DNA from 4 places in the Bacillus aerius genome. Region 4 is predicted to be linked to each of the others. Evidence: riboswitches for the same ligand, from Rfam matches in the RefSeq annotation. Region 4 holds a riboswitch; each other region holds the start of a gene.
The links. A riboswitch is a leader RNA that binds a small molecule or an ion and turns the genes downstream of it on or off. The one in region 4 is predicted to bind S-adenosylmethionine.

Region 1 (7,919 bases), 830 kb from region 4:
CCTGTCCTCTTCTTGGTCGATTAAATAGTCCAGTAAGATGTGCAGACCTTGAATATAAGGGAAATAGCTTTCGTAAATTTGCTTCGCCTGCTTCTCTGTAAAATCAGGCTGCAGTGCATAAGCCACAAGACAGAAAATACCCAGCGTTGATCCTGCACATGCGGAAAACTCATACCACTCCATCTTTGGTAAATCCTTTTCATACTGGCGGAACCATGACTCTAATCGAGGTTCACGCTCATGAGGAACCACATGCTTATGTACTTGTAAATCACTATAATAATCACACAGCGTATGTAAATAGGGCTGAATGATCGGATAATGCGCTAGACGTGACAGCACATCTTGGCACGTCCTGACTAGCGCATGCAAGTACCCATGATCCTCTTGATCATCACGGAATTGATAATACGGCTTAAGCTCCGCATGAATATCGAGTGCATCTCTCATTGCCTGATGCAGCATATGAAAATCCTTTGGATCAAGTGATGTACTGCGGTCACACAAATTATCTAAGTAATCGCTAATCGTTTGGTACGCCACAATGAATTCAATACACGTTTCCTTCGCTTCACCTGCAAGAAGAGATAAAATTCCCCCGCCTTCACAGTGAAAGGTTTTACTGGATATGCTCGCTAGTGCCTGCGTTCTCAGTTCTTCATTTTCAATCATTTCTGCATGAGCCCGCCACTTTTTTAGCTCCTGATGAACTAGCGGAAAAATATCTTTATACACCTTCGTCATCAGTGCAAAAGGACGTTCTGGTACTGACAAATCATCCACCCCCAACTTTAGCTCACAATCAAATATATTGATCAGTAAAGGCTCTTGCCGCCTTAAACACATCTTCTCGCTCGGGCTCATTAAAAATTTCATGATAAAGCCCTTCCCATTCACGGTATGACTTATTGGTTGATTCAATGCCATTGAACCATTTCATCACTCTTGTTTTATCTACAATCTTGTCATCGCCTGCCTGCATGAGCAGGAGTGGAATCGACCGAAAAACATTCGTAGGCTGCATCGCCGCATCGATATTTTTCACCAGTTCTCGATACCAGCGAACCGACACCTTCGTCACATAAAGCGAATCATTCGAATCTGCCTCTATCACATCTTGATTCCGTGTGGCAAGTTCGATCGACAGCCCAGATTCGACTTTAAAAGACGGCGCCAGCACATTTAGCCCTTTTGACGCAAAATCCATCAGCTTCTTCGGTTTAAATTGCAGACCTAAACAAGGTGATGATAAAATAAGGCCATCAATCTTCGTATGGGTATACTGCTTGAACCATTCAATCGAAATCAGTCCCCCCATACTATGTCCAAGTAAAAATGTCGGAAGTCTGAACGACTTCGCATGTTCAATCCATTCATCCACTGTATCAATGTATTCTTGAAAAGAACGAATGTGGCCTCTCGCACGTGTCGATGTCCCTTGCCCAGGCAGGTCACCCATGACGACGTGATAGCCTGCATTTCGCCACATTTCGATCAGCCATTTATATCGGCCATGATATTCACTAGCACCATGTACAATGACAATTGTACCAACCGGTCTTTCAGCATGCCAAGTCCACAAAGTAAACACCTCACAAATGTTGTATTAAGAAAGGAAGTCGAAAAAGTGATTTATCCATATCATCAGTTTACACCTGAGATTCATGAATCGGTCTTTGTTGCAGAAAACGCCACCATTACAGGTGATGTCACAATTGGAGAATATTCAAGCGTTTGGTTCCAAACGGTCATTAGAGGCGATGTAGCTCCTGTGAGAATTGGAAAAAACGTCAACATTCAAGACTTATCCTGCCTGCATCAAAGTCCTGGAAAAACACTTCTTATTGAAGATGGTGCTACCATTGGACACCAAGTCACATTACATAGCTCTATCATTCGAAAAAATGCCCTCATTGGCATGGGATCCATCATTCTCGATGGTGCGGAAATTGGCGAAGGAGCCTTTATTGGTGCAGGTAGCCTTGTCCCGCAAGGAAAAGTCATCCCAAAAGGCTCACTCGCTTTTGGCCGTCCAGCCAAAGTCGTTCGCCAGTTAACAGATGAAGATATCCAAGACATGGATCGTATCCGCAGAGAATATGTAGAAAAAGGACAATACTATCGTTCCCTTTTATCGCGTTAACATCATACATGTATCTTCACTTTATCATGTTTTTTTCAGGATATTAAGCAATAACTGTGTACCGCTTGTTATTTTACCCTTTTCCACTACTTTCTATCATGACAAAAAAGGTTTTCAGCACAAAGCTGAAAACCTTTTTCATTAGCTAAAAATAACTTCTTTCGGCTGGTGATTCAACTGCTCTGGATCAATGCTGCGCTCTACATAGATGCTATGCCAGATCATAAAGATCAGGACAGTCCAAATCTTACGGCTATGATCTGCTTTTCCAGCACAATGATCATTTAATAAATCAAGAACATATGCCTTGTTAATGTATTCATCTGTCTGACTGTTTTTAATGATATCTTTCGCCCAAGCGTTCATCTCATTTTTCAGCCAATGACGAATTGGCACAGGGAAACCTAGTTTTTTACGGTTTAACACATGGTCCGGTACAATGCCTTCTGCTGCTTTACGCAATAAATATTTCGTTGTGCCGTCTTTCGTTTTCAGCTCTTCTGGAATTTTAGAAGCTGCTTCAAATACGACCTTATCAAGGAATGGAACACGAAGCTCAAGAGAATTCGCCATTGTCATCTTATCTGCTTTCAGCAGGATATCCCCGCGCATCCACGTATGGATATCAACATATTGCATTTTGTTAATATCGCTGTAGCCTGCACTTTCCTCGAAGTATGTTTTCGTCACGTCACGATACGTGATGTTCGGATCATACTGCTTTAAGAGGTTTTTCTTCACTGGCTCTTCAAAGATTTTCGCATTGCCGATATAACGTTCCTCTAATGGCGTACAGCCGCGAACGATAAAGCTTTTCCCTTTCATTCCTTCTGGCATTAAACGAGCCAGACGAAGAAGAAGCTTTTTCAGCATGGAAGGTACAGATTCGAAAGGCTTTAGAGACAGCGGCTCACGGTAAATATTATATCCACCGAACAGCTCGTCTGCTCCCTCACCTGAAAGAACAACTGTGACTTGTTTTTTCGCTTCTTTTGCCACGAAATACAATGGAATCGCCGCTGGATCAGCCAAAGGATCATCTAAATGCCAGACGATCTTTGGAAGCTCATTCATATATTCCTCAGGAGAAATCACAGCACTAAAGTTTTGCAATCCCAGCTTATCAGCTGTTTCTTTTGCTACATCTACCTCACTGAATCCATCCTGCTGGAAACCAACAGAGAATGTCTTCAGTTCAGGGTGAAATTCCTTTGCGACTGACACGATGAAAGAAGAATCGATCCCGCCTGATAGGAATGAACCAACAGGCACATCACTTCTCATATGGACTTTTACAGAATCATAGATAGCATCACGTACTTCTTCTACTAATTTCTGCTCTTGTGTTTGTTCAGGTTTGAATTGAACTTTCCAGTAAGTCTTAAATGCAATGTCTTGGCCTGGACGCAGTGTAAACTGATGACCTGGCTCGACTTTGTGCACTTTTTGATCAAGTGTATTTGGCTCAGGAACGAACTGAAAAGACATGTACTGCTGCAAAGCAGTCTCATCAAATAAAATGTTCTCATTCACAGCCATTAAGCTTTTGCGTTCAGAAGCAAAGTACACTTGGTCATCCATTTGTGTAAAATAGAGCGGTTTAATGCCGAAAGGATCTCTTGCGCCATATAATAACTGCGCTTCTTTATCCCAAATTAAAAATGCAAACATCCCGCGAAGCTTCGATGCCGCTTCTTCTTTATAGTGGCGATATGTGGCAAGAAGGACTTCCGTATCAGAATCTGTGCTGAACGTATAGCCTTTTTTCACAAGCTCTTCTTTCAGCTCCACATAGTTATAAATTTCTCCGTTGAAAATAATCCAATACTTTTCATCTTCATAAGAAAGCGGCTGCTTTCCGTGTTCAACATCTATAATACTTAAACGTCTAAATCCAAATCCTACATGCTCATCATGAAAGTACCCCTCATCATCCGGACCTCGATGAACGATGAGACGATTCATTTGCTTAATTAACTCTTCCTGCTCAGTAGTTTCGGACAATGGACGGTGATTAAATACACCAACAAACCCACACATATTATTGCCTCCACGTTATGTTATTTCTTAAAAGTAGACCTATAATTAGACAGTATTTTGTCCAATTTTGTTTCACATTTTTACGCTTTTTGTAGAATTTTTTTTAATCAAAAGGAAAACCGCTTAAAATAAGCGGTTTTGTATGTTGTTATTCTCCTAATGCTTCCTTGCGAAGCGTGTCGGCTTTATCCGTTTTTTCCCATGGAAGATCCAAGTCATGACGGCCAAAATGTCCGTATGCAGCGGTTTGTTTATAGATCGGACGACGTAAGTCAAGCATTTTAATAATGCCGGCTGGACGAAGATCAAAGTTTGCACGTACCACTTCAATTAATTTCTCTTCAGAGGCTTTTCCTGTTCCAAATGTATCAATTGAAATAGAGACAGGCTGTGCAACACCAATTGCATAAGCAAGCTGCACTTCACATGAATCTGCAAGACCAGCTGCTACGATGTTTTTCGCTACATAGCGAGCCGCATATGCTGCCGAACGGTCAACCTTCGTTGCATCCTTGCCAGAGAAAGCACCGCCACCGTGACGAGCATACCCGCCATAAGTATCAACGATGATTTTACGTCCAGTTAAACCAGCATCCCCTTGAGGTCCACCGATAACAAAGCGGCCTGTTGGGTTGATGAAGTATTTTGTTTCTTCATCGATCAGTTCACTTGGAACGACGGGGCGGATGACATGCTCTTTTAAGTCGCTTTGAATTTGTTCAAGCGTCACTTCTGGTGCATGCTGTGTAGAAATAACCACCGTATCAATACGAACTGGTTTGTTTTGTTCATCATATTCAACTGTTACTTGAGTTTTTCCGTCCGGACGAAGGTATGCAAGTGTTTCATTCTTGCGTACTTCTGTTAAACGGCGAGATAATTTATGTGCAAGAGAAATCGGCAGTGGCATAAGCTCTTCAGTTTCGTTGTTTGCAAAACCAAACATCAAACCTTGGTCACCTGCACCGATCGCATCAATTTCTTCTTCAGTCATTGTTCCTTCACGTGCTTCAAGCGCTTTGTCTACACCTTGCGCAATATCAGCAGACTGTTCATCAATTGATGTAAGAACCGCACATGTTTCCGCATCAAAACCATATTTCGCACGTGTGTAGCCAATTTCCTTAATCGTGTCACGCACCGTCTTTGGAATGTCGACATAAGTAGACGTTGTAATCTCACCGCTTACTAATACGAGACCGGTTGTTACAGAAGTTTCACAGGCAACACGTGCATTTGGATCTTTCTTTAAAATTTCATCCAAAATGCTGTCTGAAATTTGATCACAGATTTTATCTGGATGTCCTTCGGTCACTGATTCTGAAGTAAATAAACGACGATTTTGACTCATAATGGCTATTTCCTCCTGTACAAGACCACATCATCCCAAGATGAGGCCTCCAATATGATACGGAACTCGTTCCCTCTTATATTTCAACATGTTTATATTAGAGATGTTATTGGCAATTTGTTCATATGATATCCCAAAAATAAAAAAACCATTTCCTTCATTGCGAGGAAAGGGTCTGAGATCGCATGCCTTTCACTCTTATCGCTCAAGGTGTTCTTGTACCTTGCATCAGGTTAGCACCTTGGTTTCTCAGCATGTTCATGCCTTTTTCATAAGAAACCGGTTGCTGGGCTTCATCGGGCCTGTCCCTCCACCAACTCGGGATAAGAGTATCCGTTCAATAAGATATCTTATCTTAAACCCTTGCGTCATGTCAATGGTTCATAGGAATTATCTCCCCTTTTTTTCACCTCATCATTAGCATCACCAAAAAGCATATTTTCATAGCAGAAATGAAAAAACACACACAAAAATGTTTAAATAGTATAGACTATTATTATCAATGTGTTATACTAATCAAAACAAACAAATTCAACGGTAAAGGAAGGGTTTTTTTATGAACTCAGTGGATTTAAAAGAAGATTTGCAGTCATTGCTCTCATTAGAAAATACGCACCAAAATTTATCTGTTCCGAAACTTGTTGAAAAGATTTTGGCACGTAATGAAGGCGTTTTAACTTCAACTGGTGCTGTGCGCGCCACAACGGGTGCCTACACTGGACGTTCGCCTAAAGATAAATTCATCGTAAAAGAAGAAAACTCTGAACATAAAATTGATTGGGGTCAAGTGAATCAGCCGATCTCGAAAGAGGCATTTGATCGTTTATATACAAAGGTTGTGTCATACTTAAAAGAACGTGATGAACTATTTGTCTTTGATGGTTTTGCCGGTGCTGACGAAAAATACCGTATGCCAATTACAGTTGTAAATGAATTCGCTTGGCACAATCTCTTTGCAAAGCAGCTATTCATCAGACCTGATGGATCAACACCATCATCAAACGAAAAACCTTTCACCATCTTATCTGCACCTCACTTTAAAGCAGATCCTGAAACAGATGGCACAAACTCTGAAACGTTTATTATCGTTTCTTTTGAAAAACGGACGATTCTGATCGGTGGAACAGAATATGCAGGAGAGATGAAAAAATCCATTTTCTCTGTTATGAACTACCTGCTTCCTGAACAAGATATTTTATCAATGCACTGCTCTGCTAACGTCGGTCAAGAAGGCGATGTTGCTTTATTTTTCGGCCTTTCAGGTACTGGAAAAACGACGCTTTCTGCAAGTGCAAGCCGCAAGCTGATTGGAGACGATGAGCATGGCTGGTCTAACACAGGTGTCTTCAATATTGAAGGCGGATGCTATGCAAAATGCGTGAACTTAAGTGAAGAAAAAGAACCACAAATTTACAAAGCCATTAGCTTCGGATCAGTGCTTGAAAATGTAGTACTTGATGAAGAAACACGTGAAGCAGATTATGATGACACATTCTTTACTGAAAATACACGTGCGGCTTACCCAATCGAAATGATTGATAACATCGTGAAACCAAGTATTGCAGGTCACCCATCTGCTATCGTCTTTTTAACAGCTGATGCATTCGGTGTTTTACCTCCAATCAGCCGTTTAACGAAAGAACAAGCCATGTACCACTTCTTGAGCGGTTACACAAGTAAATTAGCGGGAACTGAGCGTGGCGTGACGTCACCAGAAACAACGTTCTCTACTTGCTTTGGTTCACCATTCTTGCCACTTCCTGCTCATGTCTATGCTGAAATGCTTGGTAAAAAAATTGATGAGCACGGCGCAAAAGTATTCCTTGTGAATACAGGCTGGACTGGCGGCGGCTACGGTACGGGCAAACGAATGAATCTTGCTCATACAAGAGCAATGGTGCAGGCAGCGATCGAAGGCGATCTTGACAACGCTGAAATGATCACTGACGACATCTTCGGATTACACATCCCGCTTCATATTCCAGGAGTGCCAGATGAAGTGCTTCAGCCTGCTAAAACATGGGACGATCAAGAGGCTTACAAAGAAAAAGCAAACTTCCTTGCAAATGAATTTAAAAAGAACTTCAAAAAATTCAGCCATGCAGCAAGTGATATTGAAGCAAAAGGCGGACCACTCGTCTAATCAAAAGGAAAAAGCTGAGGGATTCATTCCCTCAGCTTTTTTAGTTCGTTGAATGCAATGACACAAGACGGTACGTCACCTTCGTGATATTGTCTGTGAGCTCCAGCTTTTCAACATGTGCTGTTCCTGTTTTTTCTCCGTCTTTCGTTTTACGCACCTCAAGCGGAATATTTAATGGATAAATGCGGTACCCTTCCTTCATGAGCTCAAACACATTTTCTTCAATTCTTGTCTCTTTTCCT
Region 2 (7,919 bases), 2.4 Mb from region 4:
AAGCAGTCGTGTCGAAGCTTGTGAAATAAACAGGCATTCTGATCAGACACGCTTAAAGAAAATGCATATACTAACATGGAATAGGAAAGGAAGGGTTGCGATGAAACCAACTGAAACACCGTCACATATGCTTCAAGGGTATCCAGCGCAGTCAAATCAACAATCTGTATATACGAAGAAAATCAAGAAGACGGGCTGCGGCTGCGGGAAGAAAAAGAAACCTCAATAGGGAAAAACAAAAGCCGGATTTATCCGGTTTTTTTGTTGCCCTTTTTTTGGGTGATGCATATGTAAGAGAGAAGGGGTGACCAGAATGGATGCATTCGAACAATTAATCGGTTCCTTGTTCACTAAACCCCATGATGGGAAAGAGCAAGCGCACGAAAAAGCTGAAATGGATCTAGCGAAAAAAGCGAAGGATCTTGAAGAGCACTTAAAAGTATTTGGCGAGAAAATGGATACTTTTGCGAAAGAAACAGAAGCATTCATGATCCGTCATGGAGAGGCAGATTACGTCTTTAAACAGCAGAAATAAAAATTCCGCACTTTTTTATGTGATCGTCCAAACCATTTCATGTATTTTTCATATTTTGTAAGGGAGAAGAGGAGGTGCTTAAATATGAGTTGTTACGGTTACGGTGGCGGTTATTGCGGAGGTTATGGTGGCGGCTACGGCGGCGGTTATGGTTCAACTTTTGTTCTTGTCGTCGTGCTTTTCATCCTTCTAATCATCGTTGGTGCTTCTTTCTTTAACTAAACAGTAAGAAGGTGAGGGAAGCAATAGGGAAGCCTTTTGCTTTCCTTTCTCTTTGCTAACAAGGCAGCAGGATAGGCACATATCTCGCCTATTTTCATATAGTAAGGTGATTACTCCACAAAGAGGAGGCAAAGGAATGGATAATAAGTTCTTTAAAAGTGTGGAAAATAAAACAGGTGTAAATATGAATGATGTCTTTAAGCTTGCAGGTTCTTTGCAAAACGCGAACTTTAAAGATGAGAATACCGTTCGAGGTGTCATTAAAAAAGTGGCGCAGCTTGCAAACAAACGTGTACCTAAAGAAATGGAAGACAAAATCGTTCAATCGATTACAAGTGGAAAAGAAAAGCTTGATTTTAATACAATCGCTAAAATGATGAACAACAAAAAATAAACAACAGGCTCTCCATTTAAAGGGGGGCCTGTTGTTTTTGTGTGAATAATTCACGATTTTTCTTTAAAAGAGGGTACAAAAAGCGGGAGCGGTGAGCAGTTTTTCCTCTTCTATATGATGGAACGGATAGATAAAGGGATTGTTCTGCTCTCGTCATGGCAACGTATAATAAGCGCCGCTCCTCTTCAATGGCTTCTTCATCACCGCTTCTCAGCTCATCAAGTGCAAAGTCATGAGGGAGCGCCCCATCAACCACGCTCGTGATGTACACTGTTTGGAATTCTAGTCCCTTCGCACGGTGGATCGTCATGAGCTGAACGCCTGGTTCATCTGATTTTTCCTTTTCAGCAGATTTCATATGTTCGGCATGAGCGAGGAAGGCTTCAATTGTTTCAAAACGTTTCGCCGCTGTTTTCACATCTCGTACATCATCTGTTCCTTTTTCAAGCACATTCGTATCATTCACGCGTTTTTTTAAAAAATCACCAAGTCCCATCCTTTGTTCAATAAACGCTACAGCTTCAGATGGCTTTAACGATTTTAACGTTCGAAACAGGGGAACGATCGATTGCAGTTTTTTGCGCTGAAACGGCTGAATGTCTGTTAGCTTTCCAAGTGCCTCTACCATAGAACAATCTTCCGTAATGGTCAGCGCCTTCAGGGTATTCAGTGTTTGCTGCTTTAAAAAGAAAACGGGCAGCAGCTGCTTCATTGCGGCGACATCATCTGCATCCTGACTTAGCGAAAGAAAAGCGAGCAGCACCCGAACAATTCTTCTGCTATAAAAGGCTTTTACGCCAGCATCGGTTTGATACGGAATCGCCGATTGATGAAGACGTTCATAAATCGCACGGCCTCCTGTATTCGTTCTAAACAGCACGCAAAAGTCATTCGGTTTTGCACCGTTTTTAATTTTCTCCTGAATATCTGCTACGATCATGGTCGCTTCCTCTTCCTCGTCATATGGATAAAAAAGAGTCGGCGGAATTTTCTCCACGCGAACGGCTTTTAACGTTTTCTCGTAACGATGCTGGTTCTTCTTAATAATGGCGTCTGCACTTGCGACAATCGTATGATGAGAGCGGTAATTTGCATGTAAATGGACGATCTCGGCCGAAGGATAATCCTGTTTGAAGTCAAGAATAAAAGCAGGATTGCTTCCTCTAAATGCATAGATGGCTTGATCATCATCGCCTACACAAAATAGCTGCTCGGATTCTCCAGCTAAAAGCTGGATTAATTGATATTGTACGGGATTAATATCTTGAAATTCATCTACTAAAATATACTTGAATCGTTCTTGATATTGTTTGAGCAATTCAGGCTGCTTAGTCAGCATGTGTAAGCAGGCAATCGCCATGTCATCAAAGTCAAATTGCTGATTTTCACGCTTTTGCTGTTCGTATGACTGATAGATTGTCCACATTTGCTTTTCCTTTTCATCTTTCAGCTCAGGAAGTTCGTCTGGTAAAAAAGCATTTTTCCAATAGCCGATTGATTGCAGCACTTGATCGGTTGGATAGTCTTTTTCATCAAGTCCTTCATGCATGATCGCTTTGCGAATATACTGCTCTTTTTGCCAGTCGAATTTAATCAAATGCTGTCCATTCCATTTGCCCCGATCATCGTGAAGCAGCATTTTATAAAATAGACTGTGGAATGTGCCTGTCACAACTTGGCTCGCCTGTGATGGATGAAGCTGATACTGCATACGCAGTCTTTCTTTCATTTCACTGCTTGCTTTTGTGGTGAAGGTCACGAGCAGGATATGGTGAGCAGGGATTTGATGGTGCGACATCAGATAAGCAGCTCTTGCTGTCAGTACCCTTGTTTTCCCGCTGCCGGCGCCAGCCAGCACAAGCATCGGACCGTCTTTGTGTGTGACAGCTTGAAGCTGCGGTGCGCTAAAGGTGATGTGTGGAAAGAGGTCAATGGTATGCACTTCTTCATTCTTTTCTAAATGAAAGGTTTCGCCAAATTGAATGGATCTTGGTTCCTGCCAGTCATCCGGTTCTTCTGTTTGTGAGATGATCTGTTTGCCGGTTGGAAAGCGAAAGCCGCCAAGTTCTTTGTAGGATGCATGTTCCTCTCGTTCAGCCGGTTTCTTTTCCTCTTGTTGTTCTCTTTTTTCGCAAATCTCTTGCTGAGATATTTGCTTATGGATAAAGGCAGGTGCTTCATGTATATTTAATCTAAAAAAGACGGATTGTCCGCAATATGGGCAAGATAAATGCCCTTTTTTCCCCTCATCATGGAGGAATTGATAGTGTTCTCTCGAATATGTATGTAATGAGATCGTTCGATCATGTCGTCGTGCGCATTTCAAAGCTAGTCCTCCAATAGTCAATCAATCTTAAAAAGAAACACATCTAATCATATCAAATGAGGCGTGTTTCAAACAGTCATAATTAGGGAATAGTAGAGTAGAAGAGAAGCAAAGGAGGCGTTCTTGATGGGATATATAGCCCCGATTCAGCCGGATCTGTATTTTCAATATATCAATCGTCCTGCTCCTCAGGATAAAGAAGACTATGCGAAAGTGACGAAGGTCACCCGCACCTTTCATGACAAGGTATACAGAGAGCTGGAGAAAAAAGAGGACTTAGTGACAGAAGCGGAAACGAAAGTACAGCAAAAAAAGCGGGAACGTTTTGTACGAGATATGTTTATGGAAGAAGGTAAGGGCGTTCATATCAATACTTACGTCTAAATGACTGCGCTTTCTTCCTGAGCGAACGAGATGGAATCAATAAAAAGCCAGAGCATCCATGATGCCCTGGTTTTTTATTTTCGTTAAACGGAGAGTGTTTTTGTCATTTTGACATGTGTAATCCCTGCTTCTTCAAACGGTTCTGAAATGGCTTTGTAGCCTTTCTTTTCGTAGAAAGGAAGAGCTTGGACTTTGTGCATGCATGACAGCTTCTTTCGCTCCGTTTGCCATCGCTTCAGACTCAAGTGCTTCTAAAAGCTGGTGGCCAAGACCGAAAGAGCGCGCCTCTTTTAATACACAAATTCGTTCAAGCTTTGCCTTATGACCTTCAATTATGCGCAGTCTAGCAGCAGCTTGTGGTTTGTTGTCATCATTATAAATGACAAAATGAATGGCTTCGTCCTCAAGTTCATCAATTTCGATCTCTAACGGGACTTCTTGTTCTTTTACGAAAACTTCTTTTCGAACATAATAAGCATCTTCTCGTTGTGTTTGTTCTTTTACGATGACTGTATTCAAATGTCTTTAACCCTCTTCTCCTAAGATAAATGTTTCATAAACGGTCCAAGAACCGTTCTCTAATTGATATAAAAGGTGGAAGCGGTCAACCGTTTCCTCGTGGTCAATTTTTCTCAGCTTCAATGTGCCTAGAACGTCTGAATGCTCATCGTCTGATAACTTTTGAGCCACTGTCACATGCGGAACAAATGCATATTCAGGTGTACCAGCAAGCGGATCAGTGTACAACTTCTCATTGAGAGTCATTAATTCTTCGTTCGGTTCTACTTTCATATAAATCACGTTGTTTACAGGAGCGAATGAACTGAATTTTTTAATACGTAACGTAATAGGAGAAGCATTTTTTGCGTACTCTCGCAAGGTGGAGACGACCTCAGCTGCTTCTAGATCCGTTAATTCAAAAGGTGTTCTTAATGTTAAATGAGGTGGTATGAGTGCATAGTTCGGATCATAACGTTTCCGATAAGAGTTCGCAATGTCTTGCAATTTTTTTGATGGAAATAAAACAACTCCGTATTTCATCATGTTCCCTCCTGATTAAGAAAGTATTTATTATTTTTTATTATAACAAAATTCAGTTGATTAACGAATATGGGAGCATTCTTTTTAACGAAGGTGAAATGAGCGGCTGCCAAAACGTCCATTTATGATCGCCTTCGAATGTCTCAAATAAATAATCCGCACCGGACTTCTCCAAAAGGACCTTTAATTCTTCGTTCGGCTGAATAAAGTCTAGCACTTGCCCATCTGTCGTTTTCACAGCTGTTTCTTCTAACCCGATTTGATGGATAATGGCATAATGAGCAAGGGATGATGACTGTTTGACTGCTTGCAGAACCGACTCATCCACGTAAGGAGACTGCAAAATCAGTCCGCCAAATAACGAAGGATAATCAATGGCTGTCATAAGTGAGATCGTAGCACCTAATGAATCACCAATAAATGTACGACCTGATCCAACTTGATACGTTGGATAGTGTTCATCAATATACGGAACTAGTTCATTTGCCAAAAAGCGTTTATACGCCTCGAACTTTGGTCCGTCTGGATGATACGTATTTCGTCTTTCAGTAACATTTTCATATGGGACACCAATGATAATCGAGCGTTCCATTTCTTTGTTTTGCATTAATTCTTCCGCTTGTCTGCCTATTTTACCTAGACGGAAATAATCATGACCATCTTGTGCAATGATGACATGATATGTATAAAGGGGGGAGTAATTGACTGGCAAATAAATCAAAATGGTCATATCTGCCCCAAGTTCTTTTGACTGTAAGGTTTCTTCTTGAATGATGCCTGTTTTCTTCACCATAATCCATTCCTCCAGCTAACCAAATTCATCATAAGTGAAACGTTTCCATTCATTGTAACACGAAAAACAGCGTTGTTCCTATATGCTAACATGCAATCAAATTGGCTGACATCCAATCTGCTACAAAATACAGAAAATTTTAATTAATCGTTACATTTCCCCTTGAAAAATGAGGTTTAATGCGTTACAGTATTAAGAATTAGAACAGACAGACAACACATTCTTATCGTGAGAGGTGGAGGGACTGGCCCTTTGAAACCTCAGCAACCGGTATGCATCACTTCATGTGATGTACCAAGGTGCTAAATCCAGCAAGCAGCTTTTTTGCTTGGAAGATAAGAGGAAGCGATTAAACCCCTTCTTCTTATGAAGAAGGGGTTTTTCTGTTTTGAAATTAGATTTTTACTTAGGATGGTGTCAAATGACAGAACATGTGGAAACGAAGTTAGCGCAAATTGGAAACCATAGCGAAGAGGTGACTGGTACTGTCAGTCCTCCCGTTTATCTTTCAACAGCTTACAGACATAGAGGCATTGGGGAATCAACAGGATTTGATTATATTCGGACGAAAAACCCAACAAGGCAGCTTGTAGAAGATGCGATTGCTTCACTCGAAGAAGGAACGGCCGGTTTTGCCTTCAGTTCGGGAATGGCTGCCATCCAAACGATCATGGCGCTGTTTGAGAGCGGGGATGAACTCATTGTTTCATCAGATTTATATGGCGGTACATACCGTCTATTTGAAAACGAATGGAAAAAGTACGGACTGCGCTTTGTTTATGATGATTTTTCAGATGAAGACTGTTTACGCTCTAAAATGACGCCAAATACAAAAGCCGTCTTTATTGAAACGCCAACAAACCCACTCATGCAGGAAGCGGATATTCAAAAGGTTGCGAAAATCGCAAAAGAACACGGTGCATTGGTCATTGTGGATAACACCTTTTATACGCCCGTCTTGCAAAAACCGATTACACTTGGAGCGGACATTGTCATTCATAGTGCCACCAAATATTTAGGCGGACATAACGATGTTCTTGCCGGACTTGTCGTCACAAAAGGAGAGAAGCTATCGGAAGACATGTTCCAGCATCAAAACGCCATTGGGGCGGTTTTATCTCCATTTGACTCATGGCTTTTAATGAGAGGAATGAAAACATTGGCGCTGAGAATGCGTCAGCACGAAGCAAATGCGAAGGAATTAGCTGATTTTCTAAAGCAGCAGCCTGAAATTCAAGATGTCCTTTACCCAGGAAAGGGAGGCATGCTGTCATTCCGAGTAGCCAAAGAGGACTGGGTCAATCCATTTTTGAAGCAGCTGAAAACGATTTGTTTTGCTGAAAGCCTTGGCGGAGTCGAAAGCTTCATTACGTATCCTGCAACGCAAACCCATATGGACATCCCAGAAGAGATTCGCATCGCAAACGGTGTTTGTAACAAATTGCTCCGTTTCTCAGTCGGGATTGAGCATGTGGAGGATCTAAAAGCAGACCTGAAACAGGCACTATCAAATGTGAAAGAGGAGGTACACACGAAATGACCACACATGATTGGACACTCGAAACACAACTCGTTCATAATGCGTTTAAAACAGACCGCTCAACAGGTGCAGTCAGTGTACCGATTCAACATGCATCGACGTTTCACCAAAGTAGCTTCGATGACTTTGGTCAATATGACTACTCCAGATCAGGCACCCCTACACGTCAGGCATTGGAGGATACCATTGCAGCGCTAGAAGGAGGAACGAGAGGGCTTGCCTTTGCGTCAGGTATGGCAGCCATTTCAACTGCTTTTCTTCTATTATCAAAAGGAGATCATGTCCTTGTCACAAGAGATGTGTACGGCGGGACTTTCCGAATGATCACCCAAGTGCTTTCAAGATTTGGGATTGAGCATACCTTTGTGGACATGACCAATTTGAATGAAGTGAAACAAGGCATTCAATCAAATACAAAAGTCATTTACATGGAAACACCGTCAAACCCTACACTCGGTATTACGGATATTGAAGGTGTCGTACAGATTGCGAAAGAACATGACTGTCTGACTTTCTTAGATAATACGTTTTTAACACCTGCGCTTCAACGTCCGCTGGACCTTGGTGTTGATGTTGTGCTGCACAGCGCAACGAAATTTTTAAGCGGCCACAGTGATGTACTGTCAGGCTTAGCCGTGGTGAAAGATGAGAAGCTAGGAGATGAACTTTATTCGCTGCAAAACT
Region 3 (7,919 bases), 570 kb from region 4:
GTTGTAAGACCGGTAATACTCATTCATTGCATCAATGACAACTCGTGGTTTTTGAGATGTCGCTGCACTGTCCAAATACACCAAATCATGTCCGTTCACTTGCTGATGAAGGATTGGAAACTGCTCACGAACGTCTTTGATATTCATTATTTTACTTTCCTTTCAATCACAGAAACGAGCTGCTTTTTAACTCCTTCAATCGGCAGTTCTTTGACGACTGGATTTAAGAAGCCATAAATGACAAGTCTTTCTGCATCTTCTTTGGAAATCCCACGGCTCATGAGGTAATAGAGTTGAATTGGATCAACACGCCCAACAGAAGCAGCGTGCCCTGCTGTTACATCATCTTCATCGATTAAAAGAATTGGGTTAGCGTCACCGCGTGCTTTCTCACTCAGCATGAGAACACGAGATTCTTGCTCTGCATTTGACTTCGTTGCACCATGCTCGATTTTACCAATTCCGTTAAAGATAGAGGATGCTTGATCCTTCATGACACCATGCTTCAAGATATACCCTTCAGAGTTTTTACCGAAGTGGATGATGCTTGTTGTGAAGTTTTCCGTTTGATTCCCGCGGCCAACAACAACTGATTTCGTATCTCCGAATGTACCGTCGCCCATAAGCTTCGTGATGTTTTCAGACACGACATCTCCATCATTCATCAGGCCAAGCGCCCATTCGATTTTACTGTCACGACCATTTGCCATACCACGTCTATTCACATAGACTGTCACACCTTCTGCAAGGTTATCCACTGCACCGTAAGTGACGCGGGCATTTGCACCCGTGAAGACTTCAGACACGATATTGAAGATCGCTTCTTCTGGTGTTGCCGTACTGATGTAGTTTTCTACATATGTCACAGCACTATGATCGTCTGCTACAACGATGACATGGTTAAACAACGTTGTTTCGTCATTTTCATGAAGATAAACGGCTTGAATTGGTGCTTCAAGCTCTACGTTTTTCGGTACATAGAGGAAAGCTCCGCCATTCACTAAAGCAGCATGTAAAGCTGTTAGTTTGTGCTCATCCACTTTCACTGCATCAGTCATGAAATATTTCTTCACTAGCTCTCCATGTTCGCGAATCGCTGTATGGATATCAGTGAAGATCACGCCTTTATCTTTTGCTTCAGTAGAAAGAGACAAGTATGCTGGCGTTTGATCACGCTGAATATAGACTGTCTTATCTGTGTCCTCTAAATCAATAAGAGATTTCACTTCTTCAGGAAGCTCTTCTAAAGATCCAAATGGCGCACTTTCAACTGTATGCTGTTTGAAATTGGTTAAATTCCATTTTGAAATATTCGTTTTGTCAGGCTTTGGCATTGGAAGGTCTTCTGCTTTTTCAAGAGCCTGTAAGCGAAGGGAACTCATCCATGCCGGTTCCTGATGCTTCTCGGAGAAGCTTTTGACATAATCTTGATCTACTGATAATTTCGTTTCTAATGTCATCAATAATCCTCCTAACGCTTACGCTTCTTGACCAACAGTTTCGTCTTCAATTCCTAACTCTTTTTTAATCCAGTCATAACCTTCTGCTTCTAGACGCTGCGCGAGTTCTGGTCCGCCAGATTTCACAATACGTCCTTGCATCATAACATGAACGTTATCTGGTGTGATGTAGTTCAATAGGCGCTGATAGTGAGTGATCATTAAGCAGCCGAAGCTTTCGCCGCGCATTTTATTAATCCCTTTAGAAACAACTTTCAGTGCATCGATATCAAGACCAGAGTCGATTTCGTCAAGGATGGCGATTTTTGGTTCAATCATCATTAATTGAAGAATTTCGTTACGTTTTTTCTCCCCACCTGAGAAACCTTCGTTTAGGTAGCGCTGTGCCATATCTGGGTCCATTTCAAGGAATTCCATGTTTTCGTCCATTTTGCGGATGAATTTCATGAGAGAGATTTCATCGCCTTCTTCTCTGCGTGCGTTAATAGCCGAACGAAGGAAGTCTGCATTTGTTACACCACTAATTTCAGATGGATATTGCATTGCAAGGAAAAGACCCGCTTGAGCGCGCTCATCTACTTCCATTTCAAGAACATCTTCGCCATCAAGCAAAATGCTGCCTTTTGTCACTTCATACTTAGGGTGGCCCATGATAGCAGCAGATAAAGTAGATTTACCTGTTCCGTTTGGTCCCATTACTGCGTGGAATTCTCCACCTTTTATTTCTAGGTTTACACCTTTTAAGATTTCTTTCCCTTCAATCTCAACGTGCAAGTCCTTAATTGTTAATGTCGAAGCAGTCATATATCGATACCTCCAAAATAATCATTATTCTCAATTTATTCTCATTCTAATTTTATAACAAATTAAAAGTGAATACAACACATTCACGACAAGCGTGAGAGGATGCTCTCAAAATTCTAACAAAAAATACAGGTAGATAAAAGGATTTATGTCGAAAAGACAGTTTTCATAAAGAAAGGACGGGAAACTATTCTCCCCGTCCCTTAGCTATTTAATAGCCTTGTATATTCATTTTTGCGAGCTGCCTTTTCTCATCTCGATAGGACTGCTCTCGTTTATATTCCACTTTCATCCTTAAGTCATGGTCTCTTTCGTACTCTGCATAGCTCATGCCATGAGCCTTATGCATGGCCTTTTCCATCTCGGCGGTATAATCCAATCCCAGTGTACTATGGTCCGAACAAATAATAAACCATTCCCTTCTTTGAGTGTAGCTTTATTGTATCAAAGACATGCGGCTTCACTCAAAAGGGATATAACACGCTATGCTGGCATATTTTCTCACACAACCGGCTGAGAACGACTCAACTCCCTGATATGGAAAAATACCATCTTATCCTTCCCTTAATGCGTCTGTCCTCCAAATTCATCGATACATTGCTGAACAACTGTGATGCCTTGACTTAGCGCAGCACCGCCGCCAAACGCTGCCGCCACACTGACGACCTCTAGCAAATTCTCTTCTGTTGCGCCTTGATCGAGCGCTCCCTTTGTATGATAGATCATGCAATATTCATCCTGTGCATGAATGCTGATGCCGAGGGCAATCATTTGTTTTTCTTTTTGTGTTAATGAATCGCTCTGGAAGCACTGCTCCGTAAATTCATTGAATTTCTTGCCAAACACCGGCATTTTCTTCTGAAATTCACCCATTGCCGTTTTATAATCCGTCAGTGATTGCTGCATCGATCCGCTCATATGTTGTTCATTCATCTTCATTCCATCCCTTCAGGTCATTTGTTCGTTTTTATTATGAGCGAGATTTGAAAAAATACACAAAAAAACCTCGCTTTCATGAAAGCGAGGTTGCAGATGATTGACAAAGGGCTAAAATGATCTTTATTTTACCCCTTTGTCTTCTTTTTGTTATTCAGATACAGGCAATACTGCACCATCATACTTTTTGTCGATGAATTCTTTGATTTTATCAGAGTGAAGAACTTCCATTAATACCTTGATCTTCTCTGATTTTTCGTCACCTTTGCGAACAGCGACGATGTTTGCATACGGGTTGTTTTTCGTTTGCTCAAGTTCAATTGAATCTTTTTTCGGATTCAATTTATTTTGGATCGCATAGTTAACGTTAATAAATACTGCATCGCCTTCACTGTTTTCATAAGCTTTCGCTGTTAGTTCAGGAGCGATTTTTTTGAATTTTAGGTTCTTCGGGTTTTCTTTGATGTTTTTGACTGTTGCGTTGATTGTATCTACTTTTGGATCAAGCTTGATCACACCAGCATTTTGTAATAGGGCAAGCATACGTCCTTGCTCAGCTACGTTGTTTGTCATGATGATCGTGCCGCCGTTTGGAATATCTTTTACTGATTTGTATTTCTTAGAGTAGATACCGAAAGGCTCAAGGTGAACGGCACCAGCACTCACTAAGTTGTAATCTTTGTTTGATTTATTTTCTTCGTTTAAGTAAGGGATATGTTGGAAAAAGTTCGCATCCACTTCTTTTTCAGCTAATGCTTTGTTGTACATTTTATAATCGCTCAGTACTTTCACTTTTAGATCGTAGCCTTTTTCTTTTAGAATTGGTTTTGCTTCTTCAAGAATCTCGGCATGTGGTGTTTTAGAAGCGGCAACCGTGATAGTTTTGTTATCGCTTGCGTTATTTGATGAACCGCAAGCAGCTAAAATGCCTGCAAATGCTAGAAATAGTGCACTTAAAATCAATTTCTTCATGAATAATTCCTCCCTTAACGTTTATCAATTTTATTTGTAATCAAATCACCGATTATTTGAATGATAAAGACGATGATCAGAATAAACACTGTGGCTACAAGTGTGACATCTGTATTACCAGATTGGTATCCTTCCACATAAGCAAGGTCACCAAGTCCGCCTGCTCCAATTGCACCTGCAATCGCAGTAGAGCCAATCAGAGCAATCGCTGTCACAGTAATTCCTGAAATAAGCGCTGGCAGTGATTCTGGAAGCAATACTTTGAAAATAATGGTCGACGTTTTTGCTCCCATAGATCGTGCTGCTTCAATGACTCCTTTGTCTACTTCACGCAGTGCAATTTCAACAAGACGTGCGTAGAAAGGAGCTGAGCCAATGACAAGGGCTGGTAATGCTGCATTTGGGCCTAAAATTGTATGCATTAAAAATTTCGTAAACCCTAGTAAAAGAATAATTAAAATGATAAAAGGAATCGATCTGAAAATGTTGACGACTGCGCCGATGACAGCATTGATCGGTTTATTTTCCCAAAGACCGCCTTTTCCTGTAAGGAAGAGCAGTAGGCCAAGAATAATACCGATCACAAAGGCAAATGCCAATGAAATGAGTGTCATATACACTGTTTCACCCGTCGCGTCCCAAATGACATCTAGATCAACGTTCGGAAACCATTTCTCAAACATGTGTCATCACCTCGATTTCAACCTGTTTGCTTTGGATATAGGCGATGGCTTTTTCAACTTCGTTCTCGTCTCCATTAATATGGATAAAGAGTGTTCCAAACGCGCCTTCCTGCGTTTGAGAAATCTTTCCTTGCAGGATGTTCACATCGACCTTGAAGGATCGAATGATTTCCGTGATCAGTGGCTGTTCGGCAGAATCTCCGATAAAGGACAACCGGACGACCTGACCTTCTTTTACTCTCTCTAGGACGTGCTCGATCGTTTCTTTTGCTTCTTCTGGTTCAGCAAGCTGTTTCACGAATCGTTTCGTCATTTCTTCTTTCGGCTGTCTGAAGACACGTAATACTTCGCCTTCTTCGACAATACGGCCATTCTCCATCACCGCCACACGATGACAAATTTTACGAATGACGTGCATTTCGTGTGTGATCAATACAATGGTGAGTCCTAGTCGTTTATTAATATCGGCTAAAAGCTCAAGGATGGAATCTGTTGTTTGTGGATCAAGCGCAGATGTCGCTTCGTCACATAGCAGAACTTTTGGGTCATTCGCTAATGCTCTCGCAATCCCTACACGCTGCTTTTGTCCGCCGCTTAGCTGAGAAGGATATGCATTTTCTTTTCCTTCTAAACCGACCAATTTAATCAGTTCGTTTGCACGAGCTCTCCGTTTTGATGTTGGTACACCTGCGATCTCGAGCGGGAACATAATATTTTGTCTCACTGTTCTTGACCAGAGCAAGTTAAAGTGCTGGAAAATCATGCTGATTTCTTGTCTTGCTTTCCGAAGTTTCGCATTCGATACTTCATTGATTCGGTTGCCTGCCACTTCAACGATTCCTTCTGTTGGCAGCTCCAGACCGTTTAATAGGCGAATCAGGGAGCTTTTCCCTGCGCCGCTATACCCGATAATTCCGAATATTTCACCTTTATCGATATCCAAGTTGACGTCTTTCACGGCATCAACATTTCCGCTTTTTGAATGATACGTTTTTGATACATTCTGTAAATGGATCACAGTCTGTTCACCTGCTTTCTTGCTGAATCTATAGGTTGCCATCACATACGTTCAATTATTCTTCCGACTGTTATGACGCTAGCCTGACGCCAGGTCAGTAAAAAAGACCTAACTGCAACGCAAGCAGAAAGGCCTTTTATATCAAATACGCCTTTCTCTCATCTTTCAAAGCATTGCGGCTTTGAGTGAATTGGCACCAATTTCAGCTATGCTGACGGTTGCCGGGTTTCATAGGGCACGTCCCTCCACCTCTCTTAATAAGAGAAAATATGTTGTTTTATGTGATGTTCATGTTTTTACTAACGTAGAATATCATGCTATCTGAGATATGTCAACGCTGTAAATCGCTAATTTCCAAGTAAACGACTACGTTATCATTTTTCGAAAAAAACCGTTCGTCAGCCAAAGTACTGCTTCTAGTCGAAGAAGTGCTCGAAATGAGCCTTTCACTTTCACTTGTCCTCTGCTGATCAGCTGCTGTAAGGACATGTCTCCATCTAATAATTGCAAAATCTCTTTTCGCTCACCATAAAAGATGAGATCCGATAACTCAATTGCAGGTAGTTTCTTCACTTCACCACGTTCATCCACAATCAATGTACAAGAGTCCGTTTCCGCCTCAAATGTAATCTTCAAGGATGATGATGAGAGCAACGGCTTTAACAATAATCGCTGCCCTGCACTTCCATGGGCTTTCACATTTTCCACATGTATAACCTCCCTGTCATTTGGTTATACATAACATTTCTCTACAAACATCGGCTTGTCCTTTATAAATAGCTCGACAAATTTTCAAATGAATTGCTTGAAATATGACAAAAAACCGCTTTATTTAGCGGTTTCAATCATTTCATGAAGATATGGAACGGAGTGAAAGGCATAGCCTTTTTGCACGATTTCACCCTTTTTAAACAGGAGAAAGCAAGGGACACTTTCGATCTCAAATGCTTTCGCAAAACTTGGCGAGTAATTTAAGTTATTCTCATAAAAAGGAACTTCCGGCTGCATGGCATCAACCACTGCCAGCATCTTCTTTGCCAGCTGGCATGTTCCGCAAAATGGTGTATATAAGTACAAAAGAAATAAATCGTCCTCTATCTCCTTGAATTCATGCTCTTCAATCTCTTTCATATACGTCACCCTTATAAATATTTCGAATGAACATCAATGTTTGCAGCTAATAGAATAGATGCAATATGGGCTGACGGTGAAGCGGCCACTTCGCGGTACGTTCTGTCGACAAAAAGATGCAGTGCTTCAGGGAATTCTTTTCGAAATTGCTTCCGCAGTTTATCGCCAGCATCGTCACTGTCTGCTAATATGTAAACGTCTTTCCCGAATAAATCGTCCACAAGCTGATCCAGCTTCGATGTACTGATCGTGCCATTGGTGCAAATGATGGTAACAGGTTCACTTATGACTTCTTTTAGCTTCTGTTTATCTGATTTACCTTCTACAATGATGACCTTTTCTATCTCGACATTCATCACGATCACCCGGCCCTTTTGACGTTGATTCACTTCTTCCTTAGATTACAATCTTTCATTCAGGTTGTAAAGATTGGGCAATTGATCAACAAAAAGACTGCAGCACTTACTGCAGCCTTATCTGTGATCAGCACCAGCCATTTTCATCGTCACAGTCTACATATTTTTCAGTCCCATGGGTCAATGTATCTGACAGACGATAAAAACGGTTTTGATCATAGGAATAACCTGATTTTAATTCATATTGATTTTCACTAATCATCGTACCAATCTCTTCGTTTTGATGGTAAAGCACCATGCCACTCTCTTTGAATCGTCCAGTGACATGCTCTGTTATATCCACCTGTTCTTTTTGAAAAGACAAATTGGACACCCCCCATAAAGGTAGAGTGTCCAATTTCACATGAATTAGTCTTCTTTTGTCATTTCTTCATATTGCTCAGCAGTCATTAAGTTCTCGATTTCAGATGCATCCGCTGGCTCTACTACGATCATCCAAGCTTTTTCGTATGGAGAGTCGTTGACGAACTCTGGGCTGTCATCAAGCTCATCGTTTACT
Region 4 (7,919 bases):
GCCAATGTATTTCAAGCCAACATGGGACAAACCTTATTGGTTGGAATTATTTTAGCCATTCCTGCTGTTTTAGTAGGCGGACTTTTGTTTACGAAACTATTTAAGAAAGATCAACTGCATGCACACATTCCAAAGGACTTGTTTAATCCAAAGGAATTTACAGAAGAGGAAATGCCAAGCTTCGGCATTAGTATTTTCACCGCTATTTTACCTGTATTGCTCATGACATTCAGAGCATGTTTAGAAATTTTCTTCCCGTCCTCCCCGCTGCTACCGGCGGCTGAGTTTTTAGGTGAGCCGGCGATTGCCCTATTAATCTCTGTGCTGCTTGCCATCTACACATTTGGTCTTGGCAGAGGAAAGAGCATGCAGGACGTCATGAAGTCGATTACGGATTCAATTGGCTCCATTGCGATGATTCTATTGATCATTGCAGGCGGCGGCGCCTTTAAACAGGTGCTCATTGACAGCGGCGTTGATCAATACATTGCAGGGATTATGCAAGGAAGCACACTGTCTCCTCTGCTCCTCACTTGGCTGATTGCAGCTGTCCTTCGTGTCTCTTTAGGGTCAGCGACTGTCGCGGGTCTCACAGCAGCTGGCATTTCTGCACCGCTAATTGGTTTGACGGGAGTCAGCCCAGAATTAATGGTAATTGCAACAGGTGCCGGCAGTATTACATTCTCTCACGTGAATGATGCGGGTTTCTGGATTTACAAAGAATACTTTAATCTGTCGATGGCCCAAACTTTTAAAACTTGGACATTGATGGTGACTGTTCTATCACTTGTTGGATTAGCTGGTGTTCTCGTCGCTGATTTGTTTATGTAGGAAAATAAATAGGAAAAACCATTGACTTTTTCTCAAAAAGATTGAATAATTGTGTTTATTAAGAAAATTGAATCAAAGGTAACCTTATTAAGAGTGGTGGAGGGACTGGCCCTGTGAAACCCGGCAACCGCTGTTCCTAGGAACAGAATGGTGCTAATTCCTTAAGCAAGCTGATGCTTGTTTGAAGATAAGGCAGAGATCTCACAGTATATGATGCTCTTCCTTATCCAAGGAAGAGCTTTTTTATTTGATTTATAACTTGAAGAAAGAAGGGATTCAGCATGACACAAGTACAAACCATTGGTAAGAAAACAACAAAGCCGCCATTTCGCGCAGATCAAGTAGGGAGTTTACTTCGTTCTGAACGCATCAAAGAAGCCCGCAAGCAAAAAGCAGACGGTACACTGACAGCAGAACAGCTCAGACAAATTGAAAACGAAGAAATCACTCGTATTGTAGAGAAGCAAAAGAAAATTGGATTAGAGGTTGTCACAGATGGAGAGTTCAGACGTGCTTGGTGGCATTTTGACTTTCTAGAAGGGCTAGATGGGGTCGAAGGATTTGAAGCGGATCAAGGTATTCAATTCCACAATACGACAACAAAAGCCAGAGGCATCAAAGTAACAGGTAAGATTGATTTTACTGATCATCCAATGCTGGAGGATTATCGCTTCCTTCACAGCATCGCGGGTGACCATACGGCTAAAATGACGATTCCAAGTCCGAATATGCTCTTTTTCCGTGGAAAGCTTGAAGAAGGTGTGTACGACAGCTTAGAAGATTTTCACCATGACGTGGCACAAGCTTATAAAAAAGCCATTCGTGCTTTTTATGATGCAGGCTGCCGTTACTTACAGCTAGATGATACAGCTTGGGCTGTGTTCTTTTCTGAAAAAGGACATGAACAAATCAAAGCCTTTGGCCGCGAGGAAGATGAACTGCGTGAATCGTTTGCGAAGACAATCAATGAAGCGGTTGCCGATCGACCAGAGGATTTGGTGATCACTATGCACATTTGCCGTGGTAACTTTAAATCGACGTGGGCAGCTGAAGGCGGATATGAAGCAGCAGCAGAAACGATTTTTGCGGGTCTCGATTTGGATGGTCTCTTCTTAGAATTCGACGATGACCGTTCTGGCGGATTCGAACCCCTTCGTTATGTGAAAAATCCAAACCTTCAAATCGTACTAGGTCTTGTCACTTCAAAGTATGGGGAACTTGAACCCGTTGATCAGATCAAAAGAAGAATCGAGGAAGCGGCACAATATGTGGACATCAACCAAATCTGTTTGAGCCCACAATGTGGATTCGCCTCAACAGAGGAAGGCAATTTGTTAACAGAAGAACAGCAATGGGAAAAGCTGCGTCATGTGATTGAGATTGCGGATCAAGTGTGGAAATAGGCGAAGATCTGCAGAAAAAGCTTACCGTCATAATAAGAACCGCTTTTTTGGCGGTTCTTTATTTTTTGTCATCTCTATCAACATTATATTAAGTTTAATCGTCATACTTCTATAGTAGAGTTAAGAAGAAAATGAATATAAGTTATCTTCTTAAAAACCATCTTTTATACTCATAAGTTGTCTTACAACAAGTTGTGTAGATTGATATACATCTAAGTCATCTTTCTTTCTTGCCAGTATATCCCCTACTGAAATTCCCTTGAAATCGTTTGGCAAATTATTTATCATTGATTTTAATTTTTCTTCTACCTTTTTTCGTTCATTTTCATCCAAAAGATCAATATTAACGAGTTCTCTCCATTCGTCTTTTTGAATCAATCGATTCCTTAATTCTATTAAAATTAGATCTAGCCAAGCTGGCTGACCGAAGGTAAAGTTTAATGCAATGGTTTCTTCAGAAGAACTAGTTGAATGCCAACAACCTCTTGGAAGAAATAAAAATGATCCCGTATCCAAAATCAATTCCCTTCCATTAGATAAATTTTCATCAGGAAAATCACCATTCCAATACGACTTTAATGGATCTGGCAAATGAGGAGCCTCAATTAATTCATAATGTTGAAGTGGATTCACTGTATTAAAATTTTCAGCCAACTTCCATTTCTTTTTCCCTTTAAGTTGAAAAATGAAATTGCAATACGCATCAAAATGTGCTGAAAATCCAGCTGATTCTTTAGCAGCGTACAATACTGCTTTTGCCATTGTTCCCTCAGGCAAGCCTAAAAGTGACCTTAGTTTACTAATAGATTCACGAAGCTCTGGTATAAATATATCTGTGAAATCAAATTCTAAGGCAGCTCCTCTTTCATACCAACTCATTGCCTCTTCAGGTGGAACTAAAAATTTGTTAAGGATCCCCCCTGTCTCCTCAATTATTGCATCTCCAACAACCATTACTGGATTTTTATATATCTTTAGAATATTCTCCAAACTGGATATATTTTCGATTCCAGGAACTGAAAAAAACCGTTCTAAATTTCCTTTGTTATGTAAAAAATGATTTGGCCAATATTCATTTAAAAACTCATCAGAACTCATCTCGTTTAAAACGTCATCTAATATGTTGCCACTTGTTGTTCTCATTATTTACCTCCTATGCTCATATTTTCAAATATAATTATACAAAAAGAAAATTCAATTTCAACTAGTAATCATAACATTCAGATAAAAACAAATAGATGTTCAAGAGATATCAATAAAAATAATATATATACAAGGAACGACAGAATTACATTTAAAAGACCTATGCACAAATGGATATTAAAGGTGTTATTCCTATACGATTGTTAGTACACATAATCATCACAAACCTAAAAGATTATCCTATTCCATTTAGAATTCAAATTTAGTGGATATACAACCCTCTAAAACCATGAACGCCTCTCAAGATTAAAATAACCCATGATTCTAGCCATCTTTCTTATTTCTCCAATTTCTTTTCCACAAACTCTCACTCTATTTGCAACATCGATCTACTCATCACTATTACTTTATAAACATAAAAATTTGTCAAAAAAATCATTGTTTGAATATTGAAAAAAATATAAATAATATGCTATTATCACTTTTGTTAGGGTATGAATTAGAAATTTAAGTCATATATAGGAGGAATGTTACATGAAAAAAGTTTATAAAACTCCACGTCTTATTGAAATTCGTAATGTAGTTGTTGCTGGTGGACATTAATCCAATAAAACCCTTTAAAAGGACAGTAAAAGAGGTGAATCACATGAAAAAAGTTTATAAAACTCCACGTCTTATTGAGATTCGTAATGTAGTTGTTGCTGGTGGACATTAATAACTGGTTTTTCATACCCTAACACTTTATGAAAGGAGTGTACAATCTTTGCTGACTCATGATGAATGTTATTTATATAATGATTTTGTCAAAGAAAATCAACTATACATATATCCTTTGATAGGTAATAAAATCTTAAATCATACCCTTTCAGGTACTGAAGAGACCATTGTTGATATGGGAACTGGCCCCGGTTATTTAACACATTATTTATGTGACAATTCAAATGCGACTATCTATGCTACTGACATTAATAAAACAATGTTAGAACTAGCACAAAATCAAATAAATACATGTCTTAATAAAAAAACGTGATCTTTGAATTACAAGATGTTCATGCATTAACGTATGCAAATGAGTCGATTGATGCACTAGTTTCTTACTCATGTCTACATCATTGGGTAGAGCCAGTAAAGGGATTAAAAGAGTGCTATAGAGTGCTAAAACCAGGGGGTAAAATCATCATTATTGATACTCACCCTATATCATTACTCTCTTTGAATAGCCTGAAAAAACAAATAGACCCAAAGTATATAAGTATTTTAGAGGAAGCCTTCCTAGAAAGCTACACTGAAAAACATGTAGGTGAAATGCTTACACGCGCAGGTATTTCAAATTATTCAATCCAACCTTTAGAGTTCTCTATTGAAGAGTTTATGGAAGTTATTGATGAAATTGGAGATATTCCAACAAGTACTGATACAAACGAGCCAAAGCCACAATCTTGGTACCTTGTTATAGAAAAAAAGAATGGAGGGAATCACAATGGAAAATAATACAATTCTCGTAAAAAATCCTGATAATGTTACAAGAAAGTACTTAAAAGGTATCATTATCGAACCGGGCATGTCCCTAAATCAAGTCGCAGCTGATTTTTATGAACGAATTGACGGGCAAAGAGAGTTTATTTCAATAGTAACGGAAATTGCTGAAGAATATGATACAGATGTTCAAACATGTATCGAAGACCTGCAAGCATTGAGTAAACAATTAATTGAAAAGGAAGTTGTATATGTAAAATGAATAAACTGAATGATGATATTCTAGAAAACATCTATAAAAACATTTCAACTAAGAGAAGCAAAACAATCGTTAATTACATTGCAATGCTAATTGCACTAGCAAGAGATCATGAACTAAACGAGGATGATTTAATTAATTGGATTCACAGTAAATTAAGTGCAATAGGATATTTTCAAGAAAAAAACCGTTTATTTACTCAAAACAAATTAGATGAATTTGTCGTAGAGTTTATTGAAGGAAGAGCACTATTATATGATGATATCAACATAACTGAAACAAAACAAAACGAATATGTCATCAGTAGCAAATTGTGGTACAAAAAGAATCCACCTGAAAGTTTTTTTTATTTTGGTATTGACCCTGAAGATTTTTCGAACTACGCACAAAAACTTGCTCAAATAAACGCCGAAAAACTAGGTATCTCAATCAATTTTTCTAAGGATCAAGCGACTGACAACGAAATAGCTCATATCCAGCTTTCAAAAAAATGTTCTCTTTCAGAAGAATTGACAGTAACTCAGCCAAGTTCAAAAGACTTTTCGTGGTTAACATGTTTTTTCAATGAACATTGGGGTGGAACGACTATGGTGTCTAAAGGGACAACTTATAATGTTTTAAATGAAAACATTATGTTGGCTAAACGTGGAGATACTATAGTAGGAATATTAGTTTACAAAATATTCAAAGAAGAGGCGGAAATCCTGACTTTAGAGGCTCTAGAAAAGTACCATGGGGTTGGCAGTAAATTGCTTTTTGAGTTAGAACAACATCTAAAAACACAAAATATACAATCTATTAATTTAATCACTAGTAATGATAACTTAAATGCCATTAGGTTTTATCAAAGGAAGGGATATTCTTTCAAAAATATCTATATCGGTGCAATTGATAAAGCAAGAATGCTTAAGCCGACAATTCCCTCTATAGGAAATTACGGAATAAATGTCAAAGATGAATTAGAATTTGAAAAAAGGTTGATACGATGACTATAAAAAGCAGATTGATTGTTATTGCGATTTCACTAGGAGTATTTGCTAGTTCGATGAGTATTACCATGTTATTTATAGCCTATCCTGAGTTAGTTCAATTTTATAATATTGATTATGAAGTCGTACAGTGGAGAAACATCGTTTTTTGGTCTTTCTTCGGAGTTTTCATGCCCTTTTTTGGCATAATGGCTAAAATGACTAATGTAAAAAAAATGTTTTTAATAGGATTAAGTTTATTCACTATTTCTTGTTTGCTTAGTGCTTTTTCATCTAGCTGGGGAATGTTCTTGGTAGGGCAATCTTTTCAAGGGTTAGCTGATGCTATGATTGTTCCAGTACAAGCTGTGCTTATTAGAAGCATATTTAGTGAAGATAAAATTGGTTGGGCATTCGGATTACAAGGTTCAGTGATGGCCGCATCAGCGCTGTTAGGTCCATCGTTAGGCGGTTTGATTATACAGAGTATGAAATGGCAAATGATATTTTTGTTACTAGGGCTCATTGGATTGATAGCACTTGCTCTAGGGTTAATGCTAGTTCCTAATATTGAAAAGTCAACTAAATTTATTTTTGGAAATTTACCTATAGTAGGAACTTTAAGCTTACTTTTAACCTTTATATCCATTCAAGCAATATTTATTAGTGAAAGTGACATTTGGATTTTATTTGGTTTTACAGGTCTTGCTTCATTTTTGTATGTTGAATTTTTCAATAAAGTCCAAACTAAAATCATCCCCCAAGATTTATGGAGTAATAGGCCATTTTTGATCAATGCGCTCAGAGGTTTTTTTATTTTCTTATCCATAAATGCTATTGCTACGTTTACCCCAATTTATTTTAGGATGTCTCAAGGCTATGAAGCCAGTGTAGTAGGCATGGTATTACTTGCAAGCCCTATTGTGATGATTTCACTAGGTGCTTGGGGTGGGAGACGCGTGGATAAGTCACTAAATAAAACAATGATATTTGGTCTAACTTTATTATCAATATATAGTATTGGATGCATTCTCCCCGGTGAAAACTCTTTTCATTATGTATATTTTATCTTGGTGTTCATTATAGGTGGTATCGGTGCTGTAATGGTTCTGCCAGCTCAAAATAAAGTAGCCTTAACTTCTTCGCCAAAAACTGAAACAGGAACCTATATGGGGTTATTTCAGATGGTTCAATTTACCACCGCAAGCGTAGCGGGTGTCTTGTTTGCTCCAATCATACAATCAACAACGAATACAGAAATATCAGTATCTGGATATCAGATGATTGGTGTCACCTCTACTGTTTTCTTTCTCTGCTCAATGCTTATTGTAATTATAGAAGCGAAAATAAATAGACGAAAAATAGTAGATAATAATGGAGAAATTCAACTTAATAATAAGGAATGATCATTTATGTGCGGAATAGTTGGATTGGTTAAATTTCATTATGATGTTATTTCACATGAAGTCCTTTCTATGAAAAACATGTTGGAAGAAATCAATTACAGAGGCCCAGATGGAGATTTTTATCATATAAATGGAAGAGAAGCATTCGGATTTTGTAGACTTGCCATAAATGATATTACTCATGGTGATCAGCCCTTTGCTAATCATGACGAATCTATTATTGTCATGGTTAATGGTGAGATATACAATCATCATGATCTAAAAAGCAAACTAAAAAGAAAACGAGCTTTCCGTAGCAGGTCAGACTGTGAAATAGCATTATACTTATATGAAGATTATGGAATAAATTTCTTGAATTTTTTAAATGGAATGTTTGCAATCACTATTCTAGATAAAGTTCAACAGAAGCTTTATCTTATAAAAGATAGGTTTG

Region 1: another riboswitch for S-adenosylmethionine. It lies ahead of metK (methionine adenosyltransferase); the one in region 4 lies ahead of M2353_RS18630 (5-methyltetrahydropteroyltriglutamate--homocysteine S-methyltransferase).
Region 2: another riboswitch for S-adenosylmethionine. It lies ahead of M2353_RS05970 (methionine biosynthesis PLP-dependent protein); the one in region 4 lies ahead of M2353_RS18630 (5-methyltetrahydropteroyltriglutamate--homocysteine S-methyltransferase).
Region 3: another riboswitch for S-adenosylmethionine. It lies ahead of M2353_RS15750 (methionine ABC transporter ATP-binding protein); the one in region 4 lies ahead of M2353_RS18630 (5-methyltetrahydropteroyltriglutamate--homocysteine S-methyltransferase).

What each region holds. Positions count from the first base shown of each region.
Region 1 is NZ_JARYHO010000001.1:2,752,964-2,760,882, forward strand. It holds gene M2353_RS14165 (tetraprenyl-beta-curcumene synthase family protein) at 1-774, opposite strand, end outside; gene M2353_RS14170 (alpha/beta hydrolase) at 803-1,582, opposite strand; gene M2353_RS14175 (gamma carbonic anhydrase) at 1,628-2,143, shown strand; gene asnB (asparagine synthase (glutamine-hydrolyzing)) at 2,285-4,183, opposite strand; gene metK (methionine adenosyltransferase) at 4,332-5,534, opposite strand; SAM riboswitch class I at 5,730-5,864, opposite strand; gene pckA (phosphoenolpyruvate carboxykinase (ATP)) at 6,091-7,677, shown strand; gene M2353_RS14195 (DUF2584 domain-containing protein) at 7,718-7,919, opposite strand, start outside.
Region 2 is NZ_JARYHO010000001.1:1,165,813-1,173,731, forward strand. It holds gene M2353_RS05920 (DUF1360 domain-containing protein) at 1-29, shown strand, start outside; gene M2353_RS05925 (hypothetical protein) at 101-229, shown strand; gene M2353_RS05930 (hypothetical protein) at 314-535, shown strand; gene M2353_RS05935 (YjcZ family sporulation protein) at 620-757, shown strand; gene spoVIF (sporulation-specific transcription regulator SpoVIF) at 894-1,151, shown strand; gene M2353_RS05945 (ATP-dependent helicase) at 1,168-3,477, opposite strand; gene M2353_RS05950 (hypothetical protein) at 3,604-3,861, shown strand; partial or broken gene M2353_RS05955 (GNAT family N-acetyltransferase) at 3,945-4,380, opposite strand; gene M2353_RS05960 (YjcG family protein) at 4,387-4,902, opposite strand; gene M2353_RS05965 (esterase family protein) at 4,955-5,695, opposite strand; SAM riboswitch class I at 5,916-6,037, shown strand; gene M2353_RS05970 (methionine biosynthesis PLP-dependent protein) at 6,117-7,235, shown strand; gene metC (cystathionine beta-lyase) at 7,232-7,919, shown strand, end outside.
Region 3 is NZ_JARYHO010000001.1:3,011,466-3,019,384, forward strand. It holds gene M2353_RS15715 (cysteine desulfurase) at 1-147, opposite strand, end outside; gene sufD (Fe-S cluster assembly protein SufD) at 147-1,460, opposite strand; gene sufC (Fe-S cluster assembly ATPase SufC) at 1,479-2,264, opposite strand; gene M2353_RS15730 (YuzK family famiily protein) at 2,476-2,613, opposite strand; gene M2353_RS15735 (carboxymuconolactone decarboxylase family protein) at 2,829-3,197, opposite strand; gene metQ (methionine ABC transporter substrate-binding lipoprotein MetQ) at 3,351-4,172, opposite strand; gene M2353_RS15745 (methionine ABC transporter permease) at 4,187-4,855, opposite strand; gene M2353_RS15750 (methionine ABC transporter ATP-binding protein) at 4,848-5,873, opposite strand; SAM riboswitch class I at 6,029-6,137, opposite strand; gene M2353_RS15755 (SCP2 sterol-binding domain-containing protein) at 6,240-6,581, opposite strand; gene M2353_RS15760 (thioredoxin family protein) at 6,702-7,004, opposite strand; gene M2353_RS15765 (toprim domain-containing protein) at 7,016-7,360, opposite strand; gene M2353_RS15770 (YusG family protein) at 7,488-7,724, opposite strand; gene gcvH (glycine cleavage system protein GcvH) at 7,769-7,919, opposite strand, start outside.
Region 4 is NZ_JARYHO010000001.1:3,585,384-3,593,302, forward strand. It holds gene M2353_RS18625 (gluconate:H+ symporter) at 1-831, shown strand, start outside; SAM riboswitch class I at 913-1,025, shown strand; gene M2353_RS18630 (5-methyltetrahydropteroyltriglutamate--homocysteine S-methyltransferase) at 1,113-2,234, shown strand; gene M2353_RS18635 (JmjC domain-containing protein) at 2,385-3,377, opposite strand; gene M2353_RS18640 (class I SAM-dependent methyltransferase) at 4,141-4,407, shown strand; gene M2353_RS18645 (class I SAM-dependent methyltransferase) at 4,404-4,868, shown strand; gene M2353_RS18650 (PqqD family protein) at 4,858-5,115, shown strand; gene M2353_RS18655 (GNAT family N-acetyltransferase) at 5,112-6,101, shown strand; gene M2353_RS18660 (MFS transporter) at 6,098-7,486, shown strand; gene asnB (asparagine synthase (glutamine-hydrolyzing)) at 7,493-7,919, shown strand, end outside.